DNA from 2 places in the Streptomyces sp. NPDC001594 genome. Region 2 is predicted to be linked to the other one. Evidence: riboswitches for the same ligand, from Rfam matches in the RefSeq annotation. Region 2 holds a riboswitch; the other holds the start of a gene.
The links. Region 2 has a riboswitch for S-adenosylmethionine ahead of ACFY0O_RS07910 (aminotransferase class V-fold PLP-dependent enzyme). Riboswitches for the same ligand answer to the same signal wherever they lie in the genome.

Region 1 (7,503 bases), on a different contig from region 2:
GGCGCACGCATGTTGACTCAATGTCAACCCTCATACAGCCCGTTCATATGCGGCGGGCAAGAACAGCGGAGGGGACTTCCCCAACTCTACCGCGCCCAATCAAGCAGAATTGCCCCCTCCGCTTCTAGCGGAGGGGGCAATTCTGATTACTTCCGGGCGCGCGACGGCTCAGCAGCCGCCGGCGACGGCGGGGATGATCGAGACGCCCGCGCCGTCCGGCGTCGCCGTCTGCAGGCCGCCCTCGAAGCGCACGTCGTCGTCGTTGACGTAGACGTTCACGAAGCGGCGCAGCTTGCCCTGGTCGTCCAGGACGCGCGCGGCGATGCCCGGGTGGTTCGCCTCCAGGGAGTCGATCACCTCGGCCAGGGTCGCGCCCTCGGCCGGGACCTCGGCGGCGCCGCCGGTGTAGGTGCGCAGGATGGTGGGGATGCGGACGTTGACGCTCATGGCGCTACCGCCTTTCCGTGTAGTGCGAGGGAAGGGTCAGGCCAGGCCGGCGGCGCGGAACGCGTCCAGGCTCGGGCGGATGGTGGCGGTCTGGCCGGTGCCGGCCACCGCCTCCAGGGTCTTGAGGCCGTCACCGGTGTTCAGGACCACGGTGGTCAGCGAGGGGTCCAGGACCCCGTTCTCGATGAGCTTCTTCGTCACGCCGACGGTCACGCCGCCCGCGGTCTCGGCGAAGATGCCCTCGGTCTGCGCCAGGATCCGGATCGCCTCGACGACCTGCTCGTCGTCGACGTCCTCGACGAAGCCGCCGGTGCGGCGGGCGATGTCGAGCACGTACGGGCCGTCCGCCGGGTTGCCGATGGCCAGGGACTTGGCGATCGTGTTCGGCTTCTGCGGGCGCACCACGTCGTGGCCGGCCTTGAAGGCCGTGGACACCGGGGAGCAGCCCTCGGCCTGGGCGCCGAAGATCCTGTACGGCTTGTCCTCGACCAGGCCGAGCTTGATCAGCTCCTGCAGACCCTTGTCGATCTTCGTGAGCTGCGAACCGGACGCGATCGGGATGACGAGCTGGTCGGGCAGCTGCCAGCCGAGCTGCTCGCAGATCTCGTAGGCGAGCGTCTTGGAGCCCTCGCCGTAGTACGGGCGCAGGTTGACGTTGACGAAGCCCCAGCCCTCGCCCAGCGGGTCGCCGATGAGCTCGGAGCAGAAGCGGTTCACGTCGTCGTAGTTGCCCTCGATGCCGACCAGGTCGCCACCGTAGACACCGGCCATGACGACCTTGCCCTGCTCCAGGTCGTGCGGGATGAAGACGCAGGACCGGAAGCCGGCGCGGGCGGCCGCGGCGCCGACGGCGCCGGCCAGGTTGCCGGTGGAGGAGCAGGAGAGGGTGGTGTAGCCGAACGCGCGGGCGGCCTCGACGGCGATGGCCACGACGCGGTCCTTGAAGGAGTGCGTCGGGTTGCCGGAGTCGTCCTTGACGTAGAGCTTGCCGGTGACGCCCAGCTCCTTGGCCAGGTTCTGCGCGTCCACGAGCTTGGTGAAGCCCGGGTTCAGGCTCGGCTTGGAGGCCACGTCGGCGGGGACGGGCAGCAGCGGCGCGTACCGCCAGATGTTGTTCGGGCCGGCCTCGATCGCCGCGCGCAGGGCCTCCGGGTCACCGGCGGGCAGCTCGTACGCCACCTCCAGCGGACCGAAACACTCGACGCAGGCGAAGATGGGGCCGAGCTCGAAACGGGTGCCGCACTCACGACAGGAAAGGCCGGTGGCGGGGCCGAGGTCGACGGACCCGGCGGTCTCGGATCCCGGAGCGGCAGAGGTGGCGACAGACTGTGCAGCCATGATGGCGAGGCCCTTTCTCCTCATCTTCCCCATGGCGCACTTCGCCATGAGACGGAATTGGCACCTTCCCTAGCCGGGGCCCCGCGCGAGCGAGAACCGACTGGAGGGTTGCCGGGGCTTCAACGGGCCGTGTCCCTCTGCCCCTCTGGATGAGCGGTATGGCACCGGCACACGCGCTCGAAGGCGCGCCGGTGCGTTTGTCGCGAGGCCCCCGGCATGCGGTGGACCTTCGCGTTGTTCAAGACTGTAACCGAAGGGGCGGTGGGTTGAGACAGCCGTCCGAACCGCGAGATGGATCACGATTCGGCCGAAAACCGCCGGGTCTGATGCCGCCGCCGAGTAGCCAGGGAGTGCTGAGAGTGCTGGATGAGGTGGAGCGCTGGCTGGCCGACCGCTCCTGGTCCGCCGCCGACCGACCGCTCGACCAGCTCCTCGAGCGCAAACGGGCGGCCGGGACCACCGTGAGCGTGGTGCTGCCGGCCCTCGACGAGGAAGCCACGGTCGGGGAGATCGTGCGGGTGATCCGGCGCGACCTGATCGAGGGCCTGCCGGTGCCGCTGGTCGACGAGCTGGTCGTCGTGGACTCCGGGTCCACCGACCGGACCGCCGAGGTCGCGGCCAAGGCCGGCGCCCGGGTGGTGCACCGCGACGAGATCCTGCCCCGGCTGCCCGCCGTGCGCGGCAAGGGCGAGGTGCTGTGGCGCTCGCTGCTGGCCACCACCGGCGAGATCGTCTGCTTCGTCGACGCCGACCTGCGCGACTTCTCGTCCGCGTTCGTCTCCGGCATCGTCGGCCCGCTGCTCACCGACCCGCAGGTGCAGTTCGTCAAGGCCATGTACGACCGCCCGCTGGGGGACGCGCCCGGCCAGGGCGGCCGCGTCACCGAGCTGGTGGCCCGCCCGCTGCTCAACCTCCACTGGCCGCAGCTGGCCGGCTTCGTCCAGCCCCTGGGCGGCGAGTACGCCGTACGCCGCTCCCTGCTGGAACGTCTCCCCTTCCCCGTCGGGTACGGGGTCGAGCTCGGCCTGCTCGTCGACGCCCTGCACACCGTCGGACTCGACGCGATGGCCCAGGTCGACGTCGGGGTCCGGCTGCACAAGCACCAGAGCGGGCAGGCACTGGGCCGGATGGCCGCCGCGATCTACCGCACCGCGCAGCTGCGGCTCTCGCGCGGCCATCTCGTACGGCCGGAGCTCATCCAGTTCGAGAGGGGGCCGGACGGGTTCGTTCCGCGCAGCCACTCCGTGGACACGGAGGAGCGGCCGCCGATGCTGGAGATAGGGGAGTACGCGGTCCGGCGCGTGGCGTGAGCGTCCGCGGACGGGCTGCGGCTGGGCTGAGGGCGGGCTGCGGCTTGACCAGCACGTGACGAATCGGGCATTTCCCGGACGTTTGAGCGAGGAGGCGCCGGGCTAGGTTCGCGACATGGCTTCTCAGGTACTCGTCGCCGCCAACCGCGGCCCGCTCTCGTACGCCCTCGCCGCCGACGGCAGCCTCAGCGCCCGGCGCGGCGGGGGCGGTCTCGTCTCCGGCCTGTCCGCGGCGCTCGCGGCGCAGCCGGAGGCCCTGTGGATCTGCGCGGCCCTCTCCGACGCCGACCGCGAAGCGGTCCGGCGGGGGATCTCCGAGCCGGGCGTGCGGATGCTGGACATCGACCCGGCGGTGTACGACGACGCGTACAACGGCATCGCGAACTCGGTGCTCTGGTTCACCCACCACCACCTCTACGACGTCCCCCGCGAGCCCGTCTTCGACGCGGAGTTCCGGCGGCGCTGGGACTCGTACACCGCCTACAACCAGGCCTTCGCCGAAGCCCTGGCCGAGGAGGCCGCGCCGGGCGCCCGCGTCCTCGTCCAGGACTACCACCTGGCCCTGGTCCCGGGGGCCCTGCGGGAGCTGCGCCCCGACCTGCGGATCGCGCACTTCACGCACACCCCGTGGGCCTCCCCCGACGTGCTGCACATGCTCCCGGACGACATCCGCAGCCGGCTGGTGTGGGGCATGCTCGGCGCCGACCAGCTGGGCTTCCACACGGCGGCGTGGGCCGCCGCCTTCATCAGCTGCGCCACGGTGGACGACGTGCACGGGGTCGCGGACGGCTTCGTCCCCCGCGAGGAGCACCAGGGCGGGGTGCACCACCGCAGGCTGACGGAAGACGGCCGGTACGGGGAGACGCGCTTCACCGGGGTCGGCCAGTATCCCCTGGGTGTGGACGGAGACGACCTGCGCGCCCTGGCCCACCGGCCGGAGGTCGACGAGAAGCTGGCCGCGCTGCGGGCGGAGGTGGGGGATCGGAAGACGATCGTCCGGGTGGACCGCACGGAGCTGTCGAAGAACATCCTCCGGGGCCTCCTCGCCTACCGGGAGCTGCTGACCGCCCACCCGGAGTGGCGCGGCCGGGTGGTCCACCTGGCGTCGGCCTACCCGTCCCGCCAGGACCTGGAGGTCTACCGCACCTACACGGCGTCGGTCGCCGCGCTCGCGGAGGAGATCAACGCCGAGTTCGGGACGGAGGACTGGCAGCCGGTCCTCCTCTCCGTCCAGGACGACTTCGCCCGCTCCCTGGCGGCGTACCGGATGGCGGACGTGGCGCTGATCAACCCGGTGCGGGACGGCATGAACCTGGTCGCCAAGGAGATCCCGGTGGTGTCGGAGGCGGGTTGCGTCCTGGTCCTGTCGACGGGGGCGGGGGCGTACGAGGAGCTCCGCCTGGACGCCCTGACGGTCAACCCGTACGACGTCACGGCGACGGCCGAGGCCCTGCACGCGGCCCTGACGATGCCGGGGGAGGAACGCGCGGCACGCACGAAGCGCCTGGCGGCAGCCGCCACGGCCCTCCCCCCGACGAGCTGGTTCACGGCCCAGCTGGAGGCGCTGGGGGAGTAAAGCGGGGCCGGGGCACTGGACGCCGCCGGGGGCGCGGGCCCGCCATCTCCTCCGCGAGGCGTCCCGGCCGCCCGGCGCCTGCCCACCCGCCTCCCTGGGTGCGGGGCGGTGGGCGGGGGGCGGTTCCCGCCGGGCGGTGGCGAGCAGCTGACCGGGACGGGGCGATGGTCGGGGCGGCGACGGAGCAGTCGGTGCGGGACGTGGTTCCCGTCAGTGAGCAGGCGACTACGGGGACGCAACATCCCACTCTTGCGCGCTTAGTTGGCCACGCTCAGGACGTCTGCCAACTGCCTCAGGCCTGGCGGATGGTTCGGGCCGGCCCAGAGGTCCGACACGATCGCCACGGCCAAGGTGTGATAGCGCATCCACCCCGGCGCCACCTTGCGCAGCCTCTCCAACTCCTTCACCGCTCCCCAGCAGCCGCGCGCCAGCCCCCGGCGGGGAACAGCGGCCCCCGGCCCCCTAGCCGCGCAGCTCCTCCGCCAGGCGGGCCAGGAACGCCGCCACCGCGCCCGGGCCCGGGAGGACCAGGTCGGCGCGGGCCGCGAGTTCCGGGACTTCCGCCGAGCCGCTGCACAGCAGGAGGCCCGGGAGGCCCTCCGCCCGGCGCTTCTCGACCGCCGAGTACGCCGCGAGGTCGCCCAGGTCGTCGCCCGCGTACAGGACCGGCCCCGCGTCCCGTTCCCGGAGGAACTCGGTCAGTGCGACGCCCTTGTCCATCCCCGGCGGGCGCAGTTCCAGGACGGCGCGCCCCGGCTCGACGATCAGGCCGTGGCGGGCGGCGAGCTCCGCGAGGGGTTCGCGCAGGGCCTCGAACGCCGCCTCGGGGTCCTCGGCCCGGCGGGTGTGGACGGCGAGGGCCCGGCCCTTCTCCTCGATCCAGGTCCCGCGCCACGCCCCGATGGCGTCGAGGAAGCCTGGCAGCTCGGCCCGTACCGCCGCCACGCCGGGGTGTGGGGCGGGGGCGTGCACGACGCCGGTGACGGCGTCCCACCGCTCGGCCCCGTAGTGGCCGAGGACGACGAGGTGCTCCAGGCCGGGGACCCCGGCGAAGCCCCCGTAGCGGACGGCGACCCCGGCCGGGCGGCCGGTGACCACGGCCACGGCCTCCACCCGCGGGGCGAGTGCGGCCAGCGCGGGGACGGTGTCGGGGTGCGCGCGGGCCTGGTCGGGGTCGGGGACGATGTCGGCGAGGGTGCCGTCGAAGTCGAGGGCGACGACGGCTCTGCCGGGGTCGCGGAGGAGGGCTTCGAGTCCCTCGCGTCCGGCGGCGGTGGCGGGCACGGGCATCGGCGGCTGGTGCGGATGGCTCCCCATGCCGACGACCCTACCGGCGTCGCGGCCACGCCGCCCAGACCCCCTCCGCCGGGGGTCTACCGCCGGGCCCGCTGGGCCTCGCGGATGCGGCGGAGGCGGTTGACGGTGCCGGGGGCGTGGGCGAGGGCGCGGGGGTCGTCCATGAGGGCGTTGAGGAGCTGGTAGTAGCGCACGGGGCTCAGGCCGAGCCCCTCGCGTATCGCGCGCTCCTTGGCGCCGGGGCCGGGCCAGCTGCGGCCCTCGTAGGCGAGCACGGCGGCCTCGGCATCGCTCAGGCGGGCCTCGGCATCGCTCAGGCGGGCCTCCGCGTCGGTCAGGCGGGCCTCCGCGTCGGTCAGGCGGGCCTCCGCGTCGGTCAGGCGGGCCTCGGGCGGCTGCTCCGCCGCCCCGCCCGTCTCACCCGTCTGGCCGCCGTCCGTCATACCGCCACACTAACCGGCCCCGCCGACAGCACCCGGTCCGGTGCGGGGCCGGACGGCCCCGGCGGGCTACTTCTCGCCGTCCGCCTTGCGGGCCGAGTCCGCTATCTGTTCCAGGACCTTCGCCGGCTGGCCGCCCGGCTGGACCGCCTTGCCGATGTTCTGCTTGATGTCCTCGCTGACCCCGGCCCAGGACTTCTTGCCCGCCGGGTAGAGGCGGGAGTTCGGGAGGGCGGTGAGGAAGGTGCGCAGCTGGGTGGCCTGGCCGCCGGGCGCGGACTCCATGGCGCGGTAGCCGCTGGTGGTGACGGGCAGGAGGTCGTACTGGCTGGTGAAGGTGGTCACGTTCTTCGCCGAGTACAGCTGGTCGAGGAACTTGCCGGCCTCCTTCCTGTGCCCGTTCTTGAAGGCCATGACCCAGTCCGCGACGCCCATGGTGGAGTGGTCGGTGCCGTCGGCGGTCGGCATGGCGACCATGCCGAACTTCACGCCCTTCCCGGCGGCCTGCTTCAGCAGCGTCGGGTGGCCGTTGAGCATGCCGACCTCGCCGCGCGTGAAGGCGTCGAAGGCGGCCTGGCGGTCGAGCTTGCCCGGTTCGACGGGGCCGGTGAGGCCCTGGCCGACCATGCGGTCGCGGAGGAACTCGAAGGTCTTGACGTTCTCCGGGGAGTCGATCGCGTAGGCCTCTTCGTTGTCGGTGTAGCCGCCTCCGCCGGAGAGCAGCCACATCATCGTCTCGGCCTGGGCCTCCTCGCGGCCCAGCGGCAGGGCGAAGGGGGTGGGGACGCCCGCGCCCTTGAGCTTCTTCGCCGCCGCCTCGACCTCGGCCCAGCTCTTGGGCTGCCAGGGGGTCGAGCCGTCCTTGGGGATGATCCCGGCGTCGCCGAGGAGCTTGGTGTTGTAGAAGAGCAGCCGCGTGCTGGCGACGAAGGGCATGCCGTACTGGACGCGGCGGACCTTGCCGGCGTCGGCGAGCGGGGCGAGGAAGTCGGCCTCGGTCTTGACGGAGAGCAGCTCGTCGGCGGTGTAGAGCTTGCCGGCCTCGGCGTAGTCGGCGTAGGCGCCGATCTGGGCGATGTCGGGGGCCTTGCCGGCC
Region 2 (7,503 bases):
GCGCGTTCCGCAAGCCGCGTGAGATCAACTGGATCTTCGGCTTCCTGCTGCTGGTCCTCGGCATGTTCACCGGCTTCACCGGTTACTCCCTGCCGGACGACCTGCTCTCGGGCACCGGTGTCCGCTTCATGGAGGGCGCGATCCTGTCCGTGCCGATCGTCGGCACGTACCTGTCGTTCTTCCTCTTCGGCGGCGAGTTCCCCGGCGGCGACTTCGTCGCCCGGTTCTACTCGATCCACATCCTGCTGCTGCCCGGCATCATGCTGGGCCTGCTGGTGGCGCACCTGATCCTGGTCTTCTACCACAAGCACACCCAGTTCGCGGGCCCCGGCCGGACGAACAACAACGTCGTCGGCATGCCGCTGCTGCCGGTCTACATGGCCAAGGCCGGAGGCTTCTTCTTCCTGGTCTTCGGTGTCATCGCGGCCATCGCGGCCCTCGCCTCGATCAACCCGATCTGGGCGCTCGGCCCGTACCGCCCGGACCACGTGTCCACCGGTGCGCAGCCCGACTGGTACATGGGTATGCCGGAAGGCCTGATCCGTGCCATGCCCGGCTGGGAGATCAACCTGTGGGGCCACACGCTCGTCCTGGGCGTGTTCATCCCGCTGCTGCTCTTCCCGCTGGTCCTCGGCGCGATCGCCGTCTGGCCGTTCATCGAGTCCTGGGTCACCGGCGACAAGCGCGAGCACCACATCCTGGACCGCCCGCGCAACGTCCCGACCCGTACGGCCTTCGGTGTCGCCTGGATCTCGGAGTACATCGTGCTCCTCATCGGCGGCGGCAACGACATGTTCGCCCAGTACTTCCACCTGTCGATCAACTCGATCACCTGGTTCGTCCGGATCGGCTTCTTCGTCGTCCCGGTCCTGGCCTTCATCGCCACCAAGCGGATCTGCCTCGGCCTCCAGCGCCGGGACCACGACAAGGTGCTGCACGGTCGCGAGACCGGCATCATCAAGCGTCTGCCGCACGGTGAGTTCGTCGAGGTCCACGAGCCGCTGCCGCAGGGCAAGCTGCACACCCTCACGGCGCACGAGCAGTACAAGCCGCTCGAACTCGGCCCGACGGTCGACGAGAACGGTGTCGAGCGCAAGGTGACGCGCGGCGAGAAGCTGCGCGCGAAGCTGAGCAAGGGCTTCTACGCGGAGGGCAACCAGATCTCCAAGCCCACCACGGAGGAGTACAAGGAGATCCAGTCGGGCCACGGCCACCACTGATCTCCGGTAGGACCGCTTGAGGGATCGATCCAGGTCGATCCTGGTGTCGCCACGGCAAGAGCCCCCGTCCAGGGTCTGGACGGGGGCTCATTGCCGTCTCCGGGGCTGGATAGGCTGAGATCCTTCCCTTTGGACGGGAGAACCCGACGAGCAGCAGGAGCTGACCATGAACGTTGCGACCCCGGCAGGCGGCGACAGCGTGGCGGCCCCCACCTGGCCGGGCATCCTGGAGGCCCTGCTCAGCGGCCGCGACCTCACCTCCGACGACACCGCCTGGGCCATGGAGCGGATCATGCGCGGGGAGGCCACCGACGCGCAGATCGCCGGCTTCGCTGTGGCCCTGCGGGCCAAGGGCGAGACCGTCCAGGAGTACACGGGCCTGGTCCGCACGATGTACGCCCACGCCAACCTGATCGAGGTGCCCGGGCGGACCGTGGACATCGTCGGCACCGGCGGCGACGGCGCCAAGACCGTCAACATCTCCACCATGTCGGCCATCGTCGCCGCCGGAGCGGGCGCGAAGGTGGTCAAGCACGGCAACCGGGCCGCCTCCTCCGCCAGTGGCTCCTCCGACGTCCTGGAGAAGCTCGGCGTCAACCTGGGCCTGACCCCGAAGCGGGTGGCGGAGGTCGCCGAGGAGGCCGGCATCACCTTCTGCGCCGCGGTCGTCTTCCACCCCGCCCTGCGGTACGCGGCCTCGGCCCGCCGCGACCTCGGGATCCGCACCGCCTTCAACGGCCTCGGCCCGCTCACCAACCCCGCCCGGGTCACCGCCCAGGCGGTCGGCGTCGCGGACGGCCGGCTGGCCCCGATCATGGCCGGGGTGCTCGCCGAGCGGAACACCTCCGCCCTCGTCTTCCGCGGCGACGACGGCCTGGACGAGCTGACCACCACCGGCACCTCCCGCGTGTGGTGGGTCCGCGACGGCGGGATCACCGAGCACGCCTTCGACCCGCGCGACGTGGGCATCACGACCGTCGACATCTCCGCCCTGCGCGGCGGCGACCCCTCCTACAACGCCGACGTGGCCCGCCGGCTGCTGGCCGGGGAGACCGGCCCGGTGCGCGACGCCGTCCTGTTGAACGCGGCCTCCGCCCTGGTCGCCCTGGACCCCGGCACGGGCTCGCTGGAGGAGGAGCTGTCCGCGGGCATGACCCGTGCGGCGCATTCCATCGACTCGGGCGCCGCCCGGGCCGCGCTGGAACGCTGGGTGACGGCCAGCAACGCCTGAGCCTTCCCACTCGGCCCCGGTCCACCATGTGGACCGGGGTCTTGCGTGTGGCGGACCGTGTGGCAGGATGCTCTCCAAGGTCACGAGTGACAGCGTTTAGGCCCCGGCTTGCTGTCCGGCAACCCTCCTTCCGTGGCGGGGTGCCCCGGGTGATGACCAGGTCGTAGGCAGCGAGGTCTACGGCAAGCGCGGATCCCTCGACACCAGGGGTCCTGGTCTCTCGAGGAGCGTTTTCCGTGAGCAAGCGAATGCGATAGGGCGACTCCGCCCCTCCTTCATCCCTCGGAACAGGGTCCCTTCCGCGGACCCGCATCCCTTCCGAGGCACTTCCCGTACCCCTGACGGCCGACGCCGACGACGCGCGCCGCCGTACCCGCGTACGGGGTCACCGAAGCCATTCAGCCCTGCCTGCCGGGAGATACCGCCATGTCCGCATCCCTGAACGCCGCCACCACCGACGCCTGCGCCCCCGCCGCTGCCACTGCCGAGGGCCCTTGCTGTGCCGAGCCGCTGGCCGTCCTCGGCCGGGACGTCACCGTCCCGCTCGTCACCGGCGGCGAGGTCACCTACGCGGCCCTGGACTACGCGGCCAGCGCCCCGGCGCTCCAGCGGGTCTGGGACGACGTGGCCGCGTACGCCCCGTACTACGGCAGCGTCCACCGCGGCGCCGGCTACCTCTCGCAGCTGTCCACCGACCTCTTCGAGCAGAGCCGGGCCACCGTCGCCGAGTTCCTCGACTGCCGCGCGGGCGACCAGGTCGTCTTCACCCGGTCCACCACCGACTCCCTCAACCTGCTCGCCGCCGTGCTCCCGGCCGACTGCCAGGTCTTCGTCTTCGAGACCGAGCACCACGCCTCGCTGCTGCCCTGGCGCGACGCGCAGGTCACGTACCTCAACGCCCCGCGCACCCCGGCCCAGGCCGTCGCCACCCTGGAGCGGGCGCTCGCCGACCGCGACCCCTACGGCCCCGCCCTGGTGTGCGTGACCGGCGCGTCCAACGTCACCGGTGAGCTGTGGCCGGTCAAGGAGCTGGCCGCCGCCGCGCACGCCCACGGCGCCCGGATCGTGCTGGACGCCGCCCAGCTGGCGCCCCACCACCCCGTCTCGGTGCGGGAGCTGGACGTGGACTGGGTCGCCTTCTCGGGGCACAAGCTGTACGCGCCCTTCGGCTCGGGCGTGCTGGCCGGGCGCGCGGACTGGCTCCAGGAGGCCGAGCCGTACCTCGCCGGGGGCGGCGCCTCCCGCAAGGTGGCCCGCCGCGAGGACGGCGGCGTGGACGTCGAGTGGCACACCACCGCCGCCCGCCACGAGGCCGGCTCCCCGAACGTCATCGGCGTCTACTCCATCGCCTCCGCCTGCCGGGCGCTTCAGGAGGCGGGCTTCGAGGGCCTCGTCGCCCGCGAGCGGCACCTCGTCGCGAAGGTCCGCGAGGGCCTGGCGGAGGTCCCGGCCGTCCGGATCCTCTCCCTCTTCGGGGACGACGCCCCGCGCGTCGGCGTCATCTCGTTCGTGGTCGACGGCTGGAACAGCTCGCACTTCGCGGCGGCGCTGTCCGCGGAGTACGGGATCGGGGTGCGCGACGGCCTGTTCTGCGCCCACCCGCTGGTCCGCACCCTGCTCGGCAGCGAGCCGCAGGCCCAGGGCGAGTGCGGGGCGCCCGAGGCGGCGCCGGGCGAGAGGTCCCTGAACGCGATCCGCGTCAGCTTCGGTGCCGGCACCCCGGACGAGCACGTGGAGCGCTTCGTCCGCGCGGTGCGGGAACTCGTCACGTCCGGCGCGAAGTGGCAGTACCGCACGGAGGACGGCCGCTGCGTCCCGGCCGTGTAGCGGGTTGTGGTCGCCGGCGGGGCCGGGTCTTCCAGCCCGCCGGCGACTGAGGCGCGGCCCGGGGAGAGGGCTACGCGTCCAGCCCGATGGCGAAGGCCGCTTCCAGGTCGTGCTGGGAGTACGTGCGGAACGCGACGTGCGTGTCCGTGGCCTCGACGCCCGGGATCTTGCTGATCCGGCCCGGGATGACGTCCGCCAGGTTCTCGTGCCGGGCCACGCGGACCAGCGCGATCAGGTCGTACGTACCCGTGACGGAGTAGACCTCGCTGACACTGTCCAGCTGCGCGATGGACTCCGCGATCTCGGGGATCCGGTCCACGCTGGTCTTGATGAGCACGATCGCGGTGATCACGGTGGGCTGTCTCCCTCGCCGGCAGTGACTGTTCGCCTCACTCTAGTCGTACGGCGATATCGCGCCCACGCGTAGCAGAACCCCACCGAGAAGCCCACGACATGGGCCAGGTACGCCACCCCCGGCCCGCTCCCGGCCCGGTGCGCGGCCAGCCACTGCAGCCCGAACCAGAACATCAGCACGATCCACGCCGGGAAGCGCAGCGGCAGGAACAGCAGGAACGGGAACAGGCTCGTCACCCGCGCCCGCGGGAACAGGCACAGGAACGCGCCCAGCGCCGCAGAGATCGCGCCGGACGCCCCGACCAGGGTCTGGTCGGAGGAGGCGTTGGCGGCCGCGTAGACGGCCAGGGCCACGTAGCCGGTGCAGAGGTAGAAGACGAGGAACGCCGGCCGGCCCATCCGCTGCTCCGTCATGGCGCCGAAGACGTAGAGGAACAGCATGTTCCCGAGCAGGTGCAGCCAGCTGCCGTGGACGAACAGCGCCGTCAGCGGGGTCAGCAGGGGGCGGACGCCCCCGGAGAAGAGCTCGTCCGGGACCACGCCCCAGTGCCGGAAGTAGGCCGTCCCCGTCTCCATCAGCCTCTCGCCCGTCCCGAACGACGGGTTCAGGCCGGAAGCCGGGCTCGTCAGGAAGGCCGCGCAGCAGCCGGCGATCAGCGCGTAGGTGACCACGGGGCCCCGCGCCGCCTCGCGGACGGCCCGCCACTTTACGATCATGCGACAGAGCATGACGCAGGCGGACCCCCCTGAGGGTGGTGCCAGGCCGTAGGGTTACGTGCTGCGGTCCGCCGACGGCCGCGGAAGGCTTTAATTGAATGAGCTACGAAGGAGAGAGCGGCCTGATGACGACGGTTCCCCTGCCGACCGACACCACCCGGTGGCGCTGCACCCTGTGCGGCAACCTCACGCGGTTCGATGTCACCCGATCGTCGAAGGTCGTGGAGTACGTCCACCTCGATCTGGCCGGGGAGCCCAAGGTCGAGGAGCGCGAGGTGGTCAGTGAGACCATCGAGTCGGTCCGCTGCCGCTGGTGCAACGCGGTGGACCAGATCGAGCTCGTCGACAGGCCGGGCGCCGACTCCTGAGGGAGCCGGGCCCACAGTAGATCACGGTAGGGGTGACGGATTGTGGAGCCAGGAAGCGGCGCCGGGCCGGCCGACGCGGCCCGCGACGCCGCGGAGGTCCTCGACCGCCCGCTGCCGGAAGGCGTGCGGCGCCGGGTCGTCGCGCTCGTCTCGGACGCCTTCGGCGGCCTGACGGTCGCCGACCTGCCCGCGCAGCTGCGCCAGTACGCCCGGTTCACCCCGACCCGGCGCGCCAAGTTCGCGGGCACCGCGATGGCCGCCGCCGTGGAGAGCGACGGGGTCTTCCGCAGCCGGGTCGCGGAGAAGGTGCGCGAGGCGCAGCCGGAACTGTCCGGGGCACTGGAGTCGGGTGCCCCGCCGGCCGCCGCGGACCCCCTGGACGTGGCGGCCGCCGCGTACGTGCTGCGGCCGGCCGGCTGGGTGAAGCTGGTCGCCGCCGCGGGCGAGGAGGCGCAGCGCGCCGACGCCGAGCGGGCGGACGACGAGAACCGGCGCGAGCTGGAGCGGCTGCGCGAGGAACTGGCGCAGCTGCGCGAGGCGCAGCGCAGCGGCGGCGAGCAGGTGCGGGCCGATCTGGAGCTCGCGCGCAAGGAAGCGGAATCGCTTCATCGCAAGCTGCGCAGTGCTTTGAGCGACGTCAAGCGGGGAGAGGCGGCGCTGCGCAAGCTCGGCGGCGAGATCGACGGGATCCGTGCCGAGGCGGCCGCGCAGGTGGCCGCCGCCGAGAGCGAGTCCCGGCGGCTGAAGTCCCGTCTGGCGGAGGCGGAGTCGGCGCTGGAGACCGCGCGCCGGGCCACCCGTGAGGGGCGCAGCGTCGAGGACATGCGGCTGAGGCTGCTGCTGGACACGGTGCTGGACGCGGCGGCGGGGCTGCGCCGCGAGCTGGCGCTGCCGCCGGTCTCGACGCGGCCCGCTGACACCGTGGACGCCGTGGAGCCGGGCCGGATGACCCCGAAGGACATCGCGGCGCGGGCTCTGTCGGAGACCGATCCGGCGCTGCTGGACCAGCTGTTGGCGCTGCCGCAGGCGCACCTGGTGGTCGACGGCTACAACGTGACGAAGACCGGCTATCCGACGATGCCGCTGGAGAAGCAGCGGCTGCGGCTGCTGGGCGGGCTGTCGATGCTGGCGGCGCAGACCGGCGCCGAGATGACGTGCGTCTTCGACGGGGCGGAGCTGGCGGCGCCGGTGCTGCTCGCGCCGCCGCGCGGGGTGCGGGTGCTGTTCTCCAAGGCCGGCGTGACGGCGGACGAGTTGATCCGCCAGCTGGTGCGGGCCGAGCCGCCCGGCCGTCCGGTGGTCGTGGTCTCCACCGACCGCGAGGTGGCCGACGGGGTGGCGAAGGTGGGGGCCCGGCCCGTGGCGTCGGCGCTGCTGCTCAAGCGGCTCGCGCGCGTTTCGTAGCGCTTGGCGGCTTGTGCGCCCGATGTAACCGGTGTGTGTGATGCCCGAATTGACGGTACGTCCGGGAGACGTACCGTCAAGGGCGCTGCACGCAGCGTGGGCGGTGGGCAAAGAAGCCGGAAGGCGAGCGGATTTTTACGTTCCGGGATTTGAAGTGATCACAGGCGGGTCACTAGGGTCTGCTCAAACCTCCGTTCGGTAGGTCACTCATTCGGGGTGTCGACGGGGGTCCGCTGCCTAAGGAGCTCGCGTCCGTGGCGTCCCACCGTCGACCCAAGCCGCCGACCCGCACCCGCGTGAGCGTCCTCACCGCCCTCGCCACCGCGGCCGTCGCCCTCTCCTCCCAGTCGGCCATGGCCGCACCCGCCCCGGACCAGCCGAA

Region 1: another riboswitch for S-adenosylmethionine. It lies ahead of thrC (threonine synthase); the one in region 2 lies ahead of ACFY0O_RS07910 (aminotransferase class V-fold PLP-dependent enzyme).

The regions. Positions count from the first base shown of each region.
Region 1 is NZ_JBIAVB010000027.1:11,555-19,057, reverse strand. Features, by position in the region: gene ACFY0O_RS35665 (ubiquitin-like small modifier protein 1) at 169-447, opposite strand; gene thrC (threonine synthase) at 484-1,809, opposite strand; SAM riboswitch class I at 1,803-1,941, opposite strand; gene ACFY0O_RS35655 (glucosyl-3-phosphoglycerate synthase) at 2,145-3,095, shown strand; gene ACFY0O_RS35650 (trehalose-6-phosphate synthase) at 3,211-4,671, shown strand; partial or broken gene ACFY0O_RS35645 (transcriptional regulator) at 4,929-5,084, opposite strand; gene otsB (trehalose-phosphatase) at 5,134-5,988, opposite strand; gene ACFY0O_RS35635 (DUF3263 domain-containing protein) at 6,045-6,284, opposite strand; gene ACFY0O_RS35630 (extracellular solute-binding protein) at 6,477-7,503, opposite strand, start outside.
Region 2 is NZ_JBIAVB010000003.1:345,901-353,403, reverse strand. Features, by position in the region: gene ACFY0O_RS07920 (cytochrome bc complex cytochrome b subunit) at 1-1,220, shown strand, start outside; gene trpD (anthranilate phosphoribosyltransferase) at 1,387-2,451, shown strand; SAM riboswitch class IV at 2,530-2,646, shown strand; gene ACFY0O_RS07910 (aminotransferase class V-fold PLP-dependent enzyme) at 2,878-4,278, shown strand; gene ACFY0O_RS07905 (Lrp/AsnC ligand binding domain-containing protein) at 4,349-4,630, opposite strand; gene ACFY0O_RS07900 (rhomboid family intramembrane serine protease) at 4,627-5,349, opposite strand; gene ACFY0O_RS07895 (hypothetical protein) at 5,475-5,717, shown strand; gene ACFY0O_RS07890 (NYN domain-containing protein) at 5,757-7,121, shown strand; gene ACFY0O_RS07885 (NlpC/P60 family protein) at 7,376-7,503, shown strand, end outside.